One region of the Arthrobacter sp. SLBN-100 genome, then DNA from elsewhere that is predicted to be linked to it. Evidence: predicted binding sites of a transcription regulator. Region 1 holds the regulator's gene; the other holds the start of a gene.
The links. Region 1 encodes LexA, which represses DNA repair genes until DNA is damaged. Its sites were predicted from a motif close to TCGAACANNTGTTCGA; they were not measured.
Positions count from the first base shown of each region.

Region 2: the regulator LexA is predicted to act here: its motif matches at 2,732-2,747, upstream of FBY31_RS21530 (LexA family protein).

Region 1 covers NZ_VFMY01000001.1:4,610,390-4,614,771, reverse strand. Annotated here, with positions in the region: gene FBY31_RS21210 (histidinol-phosphate transaminase) at 1-463, opposite strand, end outside; gene FBY31_RS21205 (LysM peptidoglycan-binding domain-containing protein) at 661-1,017, opposite strand; gene lexA (transcriptional repressor LexA) at 1,399-2,133, shown strand; gene FBY31_RS21195 (ATP-dependent DNA helicase) at 2,204-4,261, opposite strand; gene hflX (GTPase HflX) at 4,254-4,382, opposite strand, start outside.
Region 2 covers NZ_VFMY01000002.1:63,565-67,946, forward strand. Annotated here, with positions in the region: gene FBY31_RS21515 (hypothetical protein) at 1-504, shown strand, start outside; gene FBY31_RS21520 (hypothetical protein) at 623-940, opposite strand; partial or broken gene FBY31_RS21525 (Y-family DNA polymerase) at 979-2,278, opposite strand; gene FBY31_RS21530 (LexA family protein) at 2,287-2,718, opposite strand; gene FBY31_RS21535 (HNH endonuclease family protein) at 3,186-3,914, shown strand; gene FBY31_RS22905 (hypothetical protein) at 3,966-4,109, opposite strand.

The sequences.
Region 1 (4,382 bases):
CCTGCAGGGCGGCAGATTCAGCGCTGAGTCCGTAACCGTCGGCCCGTTCACCCGCAACGTATTCGGTGTCCGTACCGCTGGCCAGCAGGGGGTACATGGAGTACGTGGGCGGAAAGCCCAGCGCGGTGCGGCCGAGGCCGCCGAAAGCCTGGAGAATCTGCTGGAGTACCTCGTTGGAGCCGTTGGCCGCCCAGACGTTCGACGCATCGAGCCCGTGCCCCAGGTACTCCGCCAGGGCCTTGCGCAGCTCAGTGAATTCCCGGTCCGGATACCGGTTGAGACCTGCCGCAGCCTCTGTCACGGCCGCACTGATGGCGGCGCGGACGTCTGCGGGCACACCATGGGTGTTCTCGTTGACGTTGAGGAGGATGGGGACATCCAGCTGGGGCGCGCCGTACGGGGTAAGCCCACGAAGGTTGCTGCGGAGGGGAAGCCTGTTCAGGCGATCTAGCTGGTCATTCACCTGAACAGTTTAGTGCCCGTGCCTGAGACCGGAAAATGTGACGGTCTCCTGTTCGCGCTCAGCGTGCAGCAACGATGCGATCCGCTGGCGTGCTTTGCGGGGCGCCTTCCCGGCCGCCGTCCCAACGCAGCTCCGAAAGCGGGCTGATCTATTGCCGGCTGGTGGGTGCCTGGTGCTGACGCAGGGCACCGCCGGTGCTAGGACGTGGGCACGTACAGCTGCTGCCCCGGGAAGACCGCGCCGGCACTGAGGTTGTTAAGCTGCACGATGTCCGCCACAACGTCACGGGCATCGCGCTCAGGGGCAACGGTACCGGCAATGGCCCACAGCGACTGGCCCGATTGCACGGTGACGGTGACCGTGGGGGTTATGGAAAGGTCCGCCGTGGAATCTGCGGCCTTTGCCGGCGAGTTGAAGAAGCCGGCCAGGGAGAGCAGCAAAGCCGCCAACAGGACCAGGGGGATGCCGATCAGGACTATCTTCCCGCGTCTGGTCAGGCGCAGCGGCGGCAGGGGTGCCGGACGCTCCGGCTGCCGGCCGGCGGGCGGCGACATGAGTTGATGCACTGAAAGAAGCTGCGGACGTGAACCCTGTGAAGCAGATGTAGCTGACATGAACTGAGCCCTCCTGGACCTGAACGTGCTGCCCGATGTTCCCCCCGGTGGCCGCCGACTGACCCGGACCTTTGTTCGGGTTTTCGAATAACCCGAACCGGAGTAGAACAAATGTTCGAACTTTGCTTTCTCTGTTTTAGCACCTATCAACGAATAATGTCGAGACTCGCTAGAACAAATGTTTGAAAATGCAGTGTGGCTGGCCTAGCTTTGAAGACAAGAACAACCACCTCTGAAGTTGATCAGCAGGGTCTGACAATTACGGCGGCAACCCCAGGTCCGGGCCGAAAAGCCAGGGCAAACTGAAAGGCATTGGCGAATATGGCAGCAGCAGCCGCCGGGGGAAGGGCAACCTCCCAACCGAAGAAGACCGCCAAGGGCCTGACGCCGCGGCAGAAAAAAATCCTCGAAACCATCCAGCGCTCCGTCAATGACAACGGCTATCCCCCGTCCATGCGGGAAATCGGCGACACCGTGGGCCTGGCAAGCCTGTCCAGCGTTACCCACCAGCTGTCGCAGCTGGAAAAGCTCGGCTACCTTCGCCGCGACCCGAAACGGCCCCGCGCCATGGAGGTGCTGATGCCTCTCACCTTGGACGGTGGTTCAACCAGGCCGGCAACGGAGCCCTCTGCCCTTCCGCCGGGCAGCATCGGCACGGTGACCGAACTTCCCACCGCCATGGACACTGCCATGGTTCCCCTCGTGGGCCGCATCGCTGCCGGTGGTCCCATCCTGGCCGACCAAGTGGTGGAGGATGTCCTGCCGCTTCCCCGCCAACTGGTCGGCCAGGGGGAACTGTTTATGCTCAAGGTGGCCGGTGATTCCATGGTGGACGCGGCGATCTGCGACGGCGACTGGGTGGTGGTGCGCCGCCAGGCCGACGCCGCCAACGGGGATATCGTCGCGGCGCTGCTGGACGACGAAGCCACCGTCAAAACCTTCCGCCAGCGTGACGGCCACACCTGGCTGCTCCCGCAGAACACCCAGTACGAACCCATCCTGGGCGACCACGCCACCATCATGGGCAAGGTTGTGTCGGTGCTCCGCTCGCTCTAAGGAGCGGCGCCAGCCATTTGTCGGCGACGTCAGCCGTGTGCCGGCAGCGCGAAGGCGTCCCCGGGCAGCCTCAGGCGTTCTCCTGCGCCAGCCGCTGCAGCGCCGCGATGGCTGTCTTCCGGTCTGTCGTTGGCCAGAAGGGCGGCAGCGCCCCGCGAAGGAACCCGGCGTACCGTTCGGTGGCGAGCCTGGAGTCCAGTACCGCCACCACGCCTTTGTCACCCGTCGAGCGAATAAGCCGTCCGGCTCCCTGGGCCAGGCGGATCGCGGCATGGGTGGCCGAAACGGACATAAAGCCGTTACCGCCCGCCTGCGCTACTGCACGGGAACGGGCAGTCATCAGCGGATCGTCCGGCCGCGGGAACGGAATCCGGTCAATGACCACCAGCCGGCAGGACCCGCCGGGAACATCCACACCCTGCCACAGGGACATGGTGCCGAACAGGCAGGTATCGGGTTCATCCGCAAACTGCTTCACCAGGGCCGTCATGGTGGAGTCGCCCTGGCAGAGAATGGTGATCCCCAGCTTTGGCCGCAGCGCATCGGCCGCTTCCTCCGCGGCGCGTCGGGAAGAAAACAGGCACAGCGCGCCGCCGTTGGATGCCCGGATCAAGGCTTCGAGCTCGGCCAGTGACTCCGGGGACGCTCCACGGCCGGGTTTGGGCAGGTGGCCGGCCACGTAGAGGATGCCCTGCTTGGGGTAGTCGAACGGTGACCCCACATCAACGCCGGTCCAGCTGGGTGCGCCCTCTCCGACGAGGCCCAGGCCTCCCGCGGCGGGCTCGAAGGCGGAGCCGATGGCCAGGGTTGCAGAGGTCAACACCACCGTATGGCCGGCGAACAGGCCCTCACGCAGCCGCCCGGCCACGGACAGCGGGGCAACGTTGATGAGCGCGGGCGCTGTCTCGTCCGGCTGGGAATATCCCTGCTGCGGGTCAAAGGAACTGGCGCGGGAGAACCACACTACTTCCCTGTTCTCACGGGCCGCCAGGAGCCGTTCGCAAAGTTCCAGGATGACCATCAGCCGGGAGCGGGCTAGCTGCCGCCCGCCGTCGGCAGTTGTACTGCTGTCCCCCTTGGAATCAGACAGGGCCGCCCGGCAGGCCTCACGCAACTGGTCCACGCAGTCCAGCTGCTCATCATTCAGGCCGTTCGGCAGCAGCCCGTTGGGGACACCCGCCAGGGCAACCTCCAGGTTGGCGGCAGCGGCGTTGAGCGCATCCACGGTGATGGCGGTGTGCTTGCGGGCACCGGCAGCAGCTGCATGCACCATGGCCACCGAGAGCTGTCCGGAAACAGCACCGGTCACCCTGTCCTGGAGCTCGTGGGCCTCATCAACCACCACCACGTCGTACTCCGGCAGCACCGCCAGGCCTTCAAAAGCGCTGACGGCGAGCATTGCATGGTTGGTGACCACAACATCGGCCTCGGCGGCGTTCTGGCGGGCCAGCTCGCTGAAGCATTCTGCCGCCATGGGGCACTTCTGCGCCCCCAGGCATTCCATTGACGTGACGGAGACTTGCCGCCAGGCGCGGTCCGTAACGCCGGGCAGGAGCTCGTCCCGGTCCCCGGTGGTGGTCTTCTCCGCCCACTCCCGCAGGCGGACCACTTCCTTGCCGAGCTGGGAGGCCGGACCGCCTGCCGCCGCCGCAAAGTGCGGCACGCTGGTGTCCTCCCCCAGGGAAAACAGCTGGCCCTCGGCGGGTTCCTCGGAGGGAAAACCGCCTTCGAGTTTATGCAGGCACACGTAATTCGACCGGCCTTTGACCAGCGCCACTTTGACGGGCCGGTCCAGGGCGGGAGTGATGGTTTTCAGGAGCCGGGGAAGATCCCTGCCCACGATCTGGGTCTGCAGGGCAAGCGTTGCGGTGGACACCAGGGCCGGCTTGTTGCTCTCCAGGGCATGGGCTATCAGGGGTATGAGGTACGCCAATGACTTTCCGGTACCCGTGCCTGCCTGGACGAGCAGGTGGTCCCCGGTTTCGATGGCCCGCGCCACCTGCCTGGCCATCTCGTGCTGGCCGTCCCGGCTTTGCCCGCCCATGCCCGCAACGGCCCGGTCGAGCAGTTCGATGACGAACTGCTCGCCGGCCGCCCCTGTGACTTCGCCAGCCACGAGGTCAGTCATGGGTGACGAATGATTCCAGTTCAGCCGCGAGGCCTTCCCGGACTTTGACAACTGCCCGGGTACCGGCTTCGTCATGGTCAACGCTGATGATCTCGGCATCCGATTCGTGCAGCTTGCTGAC
Region 2 (4,382 bases), on a different contig from region 1:
GCCTCGGCCGCCAGCGATCGGGAACTGGCGCAAGCGGAGAATGCCGGGCTGCGGGCCGACCTTGAAGCACTCCGTGGGCAACTGACTTTGGCTGAACAGGCACGTGACGCAGCCGCAGAACGGGCCGCGACAGAGGAACGGGCCCGGATTGAGGCAGAGCAACGTACCGGAATAGCCGAGAGCCGCACCGAGGCGGAGCGGGCACGCGCTGACCGCGAGGAATCTGCAGCCGAAGAGGCCCGGCGTCAGCTGGCGGCAGTCCGCGCCGACCTTGAGGCCACCCGCGAAGCTGCAGCCGATATGCGCAGCACCGTGGCGACCCTGACGGCGGAGCGGGAGGCCGCCAGAGCCGACGTCGAGCGTGAGCGCGCCCATGGTGAACAACGCGTCAAGGACCTTCACGAGACCTACAGCCACCAAATCGACCAGCTGCGCGCTGAACTGAGCCAAGCCCGCGAGGTGAAGACCCAGGAACGCCGGCCACAAGCCCAGGAAGAGCAATAAGCGGTCACCACGAGGGAGTGTCCGCCAGGGAACCTGGCTGGCGCCTACCGCTTGGCCCAAGCCGTCCAAGGCCCGCCGCAACAGTGCACGGCTGTCCTGGAGGACGGGAGCAGGGCCTTTAGGAGCCGTCATTGATGGACTCCAGCAGCCACTGCTCAGCGAGGGGTTCGCGGCGCAGTTCAAAGGTCCGCAGGGGCGAGTCTGACCCGCCCAGGCGAACCTGAACACGCCAGTGTTCGATGTCAACGACGTTCCCGACGCCTACGGGGACGCTTCGGCGGGTTTCCCACCATGAGTCCCTGGCGAACCAGTGGACCGGTTCTTCGGTGACGGCCCAGATACGTCCGTCGTAGCGGACGGCCAGGGGAGTGCCGGCCTTGGCGAACCGGACGTCAACCGGGGTGTTGAGGGTAGGGGCTTCAGTGGTGACGGTCATCGCAGGTGATTCTTTCTGGTGGTGCTGGGGTGTGGTGGTTAGGCGGCTTTGACGAGGGGGAGTTCGTCCCAGTGGGTGGTGTATCTGGGGGAGAGCATGTCCCGTTTCATGGTCCAGTCCGGCCCGCCCCGGATCCCGCCGTGGCCCAGGCCGATGGAGCCACGCCCGTACCGTCGGGTGACGTCCTCCAGCAGGGTTCCGATGTGGCGTTCCTCGTGCGGGTTTTCGAACAGGGACAGGGGTGCCTGGTTCCCGGTGGGGCGCAGGTCGGTGACCATGATCCCGGCCCGGGCGTACCGGACGCCCTCGACAATCCGGGGCAGGAGAGCATGGCCGGCTTTGGTGAGAATCACCGGGTCAGCGGTCGGCATCGGCAACGGCACACAGACGGAGGGGTAGGAGGTGTCTTTGGGATTGAAGTGCGAGGTGCCGGCGAACGCGGTGAGGACCTTGGCCTGCAGCCCGCGTTTGGCCAGACGTGCTGATGCCTGCTGCCCGTAGACGCTCATCACCTGCCGGATCCCCGCGGCCGTGGTGATGGGTTTGGCGAACGAGCGGGAGAAAATCAACTGGTCCCGCCCGATCCGTTCTTCTTCCATGGGGATGCAGGGGGTTCCCTGCAGTTCCAGGACGGTTCGCATCAGCACGACTGAGAACTTGTCGCGGATCGCGACCGGGTCGGCCCGGACCAGATCGGCGATGGTGAAGATGCCCATCACGTTCAGCCGCCTGGTCAGCCGTCCGGCGATGCCCCACACCTCCTCGACGGAAAGCCGGCCCAGCAATGCCTCCCGCTCCGATGCGGGGATGGAGTCCCAGTGGCACACCCCAGCGAAGGCCTTGTTGTTCTTCGCCCACTTGTTGGCCAGCTTCGCCAGGGTCTTCGTCGGCGCGATCCCGACACAGACCGGCACGCCGACGTTCCGCCGGACGGCGGATTTCATGGACCGGCCCAGCGCTAAAAGCTCGGCAGGGGTTCCTTTGACGCCGAGGAAGGCTTCGTCGATGCTGTAGACCTCCAGCCAGGCCGAGTACCGGCCCAGCAGCTCCATCACTCGGGCGCTGATGTCCCCGTAGAGCTCGTAGTTGCTGGAGAGTGCGACGAGGCCCCATTCCTTGGCCCTGAGGGCGAGCTTGAACCAGGATTCACCCATCGCGATGCCGAGGGCTTTGGCTTCGGGGGAGCGGGTGACCGCGCAGCCGTCGTTGTTGGACAGCACGATCACGGGCTTGCCTTCCAGGGAAGGGTTGAACGCCCGCTCCGCGGAGGCGTAGAAACAGTTCACGTCCACGTGGCGCGATCTGCGGCATGTGCCGCATTAACGCCGGTTTAGACATCGCTGGCCCTAAACGTGGTGGAGGCATCGCGTTGCGACGCCCCAAATGACCAGGTCGGACAGGGCCGGCACTTCGAGGTCCGGGTACGCGGGGTTCTCCGCCTGCAGCACCACCCCCGTGGTGGTGATGCGCAGCCGCTTGATGGTCAGTTCCCCGTCCAGGACCGCGACGACCACACACCCGTCGTGCGGTTCCAGCGCCCGGTTCACAATGAGCTCGTCGCCGTCGCTGATCCCGGCGCCCTCCATGGACTCTCCGGACACCCGCACGACGTAGGTGCTGGTGACGTCCTTGATCAGGTGCGCGTTGAGGTCGATTCGGCCATCAAAGTAGTCCTGTGCCGGCGACGGGAAGCCCGCCGCGACCGGCACCGGAGAGACCAGAACCGACAACAATGAAACGCCCGCATCTATCACACGGGGACCCACGATAATGCCCACAACACACCTTTATTCGAAAATATGTTCGATTAGTTCAGTGTACGCGTCAGGGCTGACAATGGGATTTCCCACCATGTCGCACTGGCCGCAGGATGACCGGGAGGTCTCGGGCGGGGCCGCTGCCCACAACCGGGGACAATTCTGTTCGCGTTATCCACCGCTACGGCTGCCGAAGGGAGCTTCCCGACTGGCTCCCAACATTTCCAGCCGTGGATAACCCGAATTGCCCCCAATCATGGACAGCGGCCAAGGGCGACTTGTGTGCGGGGCAGCGGGGGAGCCGCCCATTCGAAAACGAGACGGTGCAGGAAAGGCAACTGCGGTGAACCGCTGATGTCGCAGGCGGCCATCTCAGAACGTGCGTGCCGTGCGGCAGCAGGGTGTGACAGGCACCATCACGGTGGCTTCCCTTGTCTGTCGGTAGGCGCCGGTAGCGTGAATCTTCACCGACGTATCGATGAAGGACCATGAAGATCACTCACACTGCCACCAAGACCCTGGCCGCCGTTACCGCCCTGCTGCTGGCAGGATCCGTGGCTGGCTGCGACGCTGCCGCCCAGGCTCTTGAGGCCATGGAGTCTGGTCCCGGCATTGCGTCCGGATCTCCTGGCCCGGCCGACCCGGTTGCTGCCGGTGACGCCGCAAAGGCCATCGCTGTGCTGGGCAGCATCCCGGTCAAGGGCCGGGCGCCGAAGACCGGCTACAGCCGGGACGAGTTCGGACCGGCCTGGTCCGACACGGACCACAACGGCTGCGACACCCGCAACGACATCCTCGCTCGGGACCTCATCGGCGAGACCTTCAAGCCCGGCACCAACAACTGCGCCGTCACTACAGGCACGTTGGCTGACAAGTACACCGGGACGACCATCAAGTTCGTCCGTGGCCAGGACACCAGCTCCGGGGTGCAGATCGACCACATCGTCCCTTTGTCCGACGCCTGGCAAAAGGGCGCCCAGCAATTCAGCGCTGACCAGCGCAAAGAACTCGCCAACGACCCCCTGAACCTCATGGCCGCCGACGGGGCAACCAACAGCGCCAAGGGGGATAAGGACGCCGCCACATGGCTGCCCCCGAACAAGACGTTCCGCTGCGAATACGTCACCAAGCAAGTGGGTGTTAAAGCCAAGTACAACCTGTGGGTCACCCAGGCCGAGCACGACGCGATCGCGGGCATCCTGGCCACCTGCGGGTAGGCCGGTCCGGTTCCGAAACAGACGGCAGCCGGTCCTGGCGGGGCAGCGGAATCAGGACACGCGCCGGAAGTGGCCCGGCCTCACCTGAACCAGAATGGGCAGCGCAAGCTGGACGGGGACATCGCCCACGGGCTCGTCGAGCAGCTCGTTGATCGACGTCTGCCCTTTCAGCTCCCCGGATACGTCCCTTTCCATGCCTCGACCCTAGACACCACGCCGGGAAAGGGGTTTCTCAGACACGCTCGGGAAGCAGCAGAGGGCCCTCGTTCAAAGAACGCGGACCCTCTGGATGTAAACATCCTGCTGCTTACAGCTTCGATCATCCCACACCCGCCGCAGGAACAACTGCGGTGCCGATCGAATCAGCACGGTCAGGACAAAGCGCCATTAACCAGGAACCTGTCCTGCGCTTCGCTGCGGCCTGTAAGAGACTTTTCCTGCCCTACATGTGGCTGGGTTGCTCTCCAT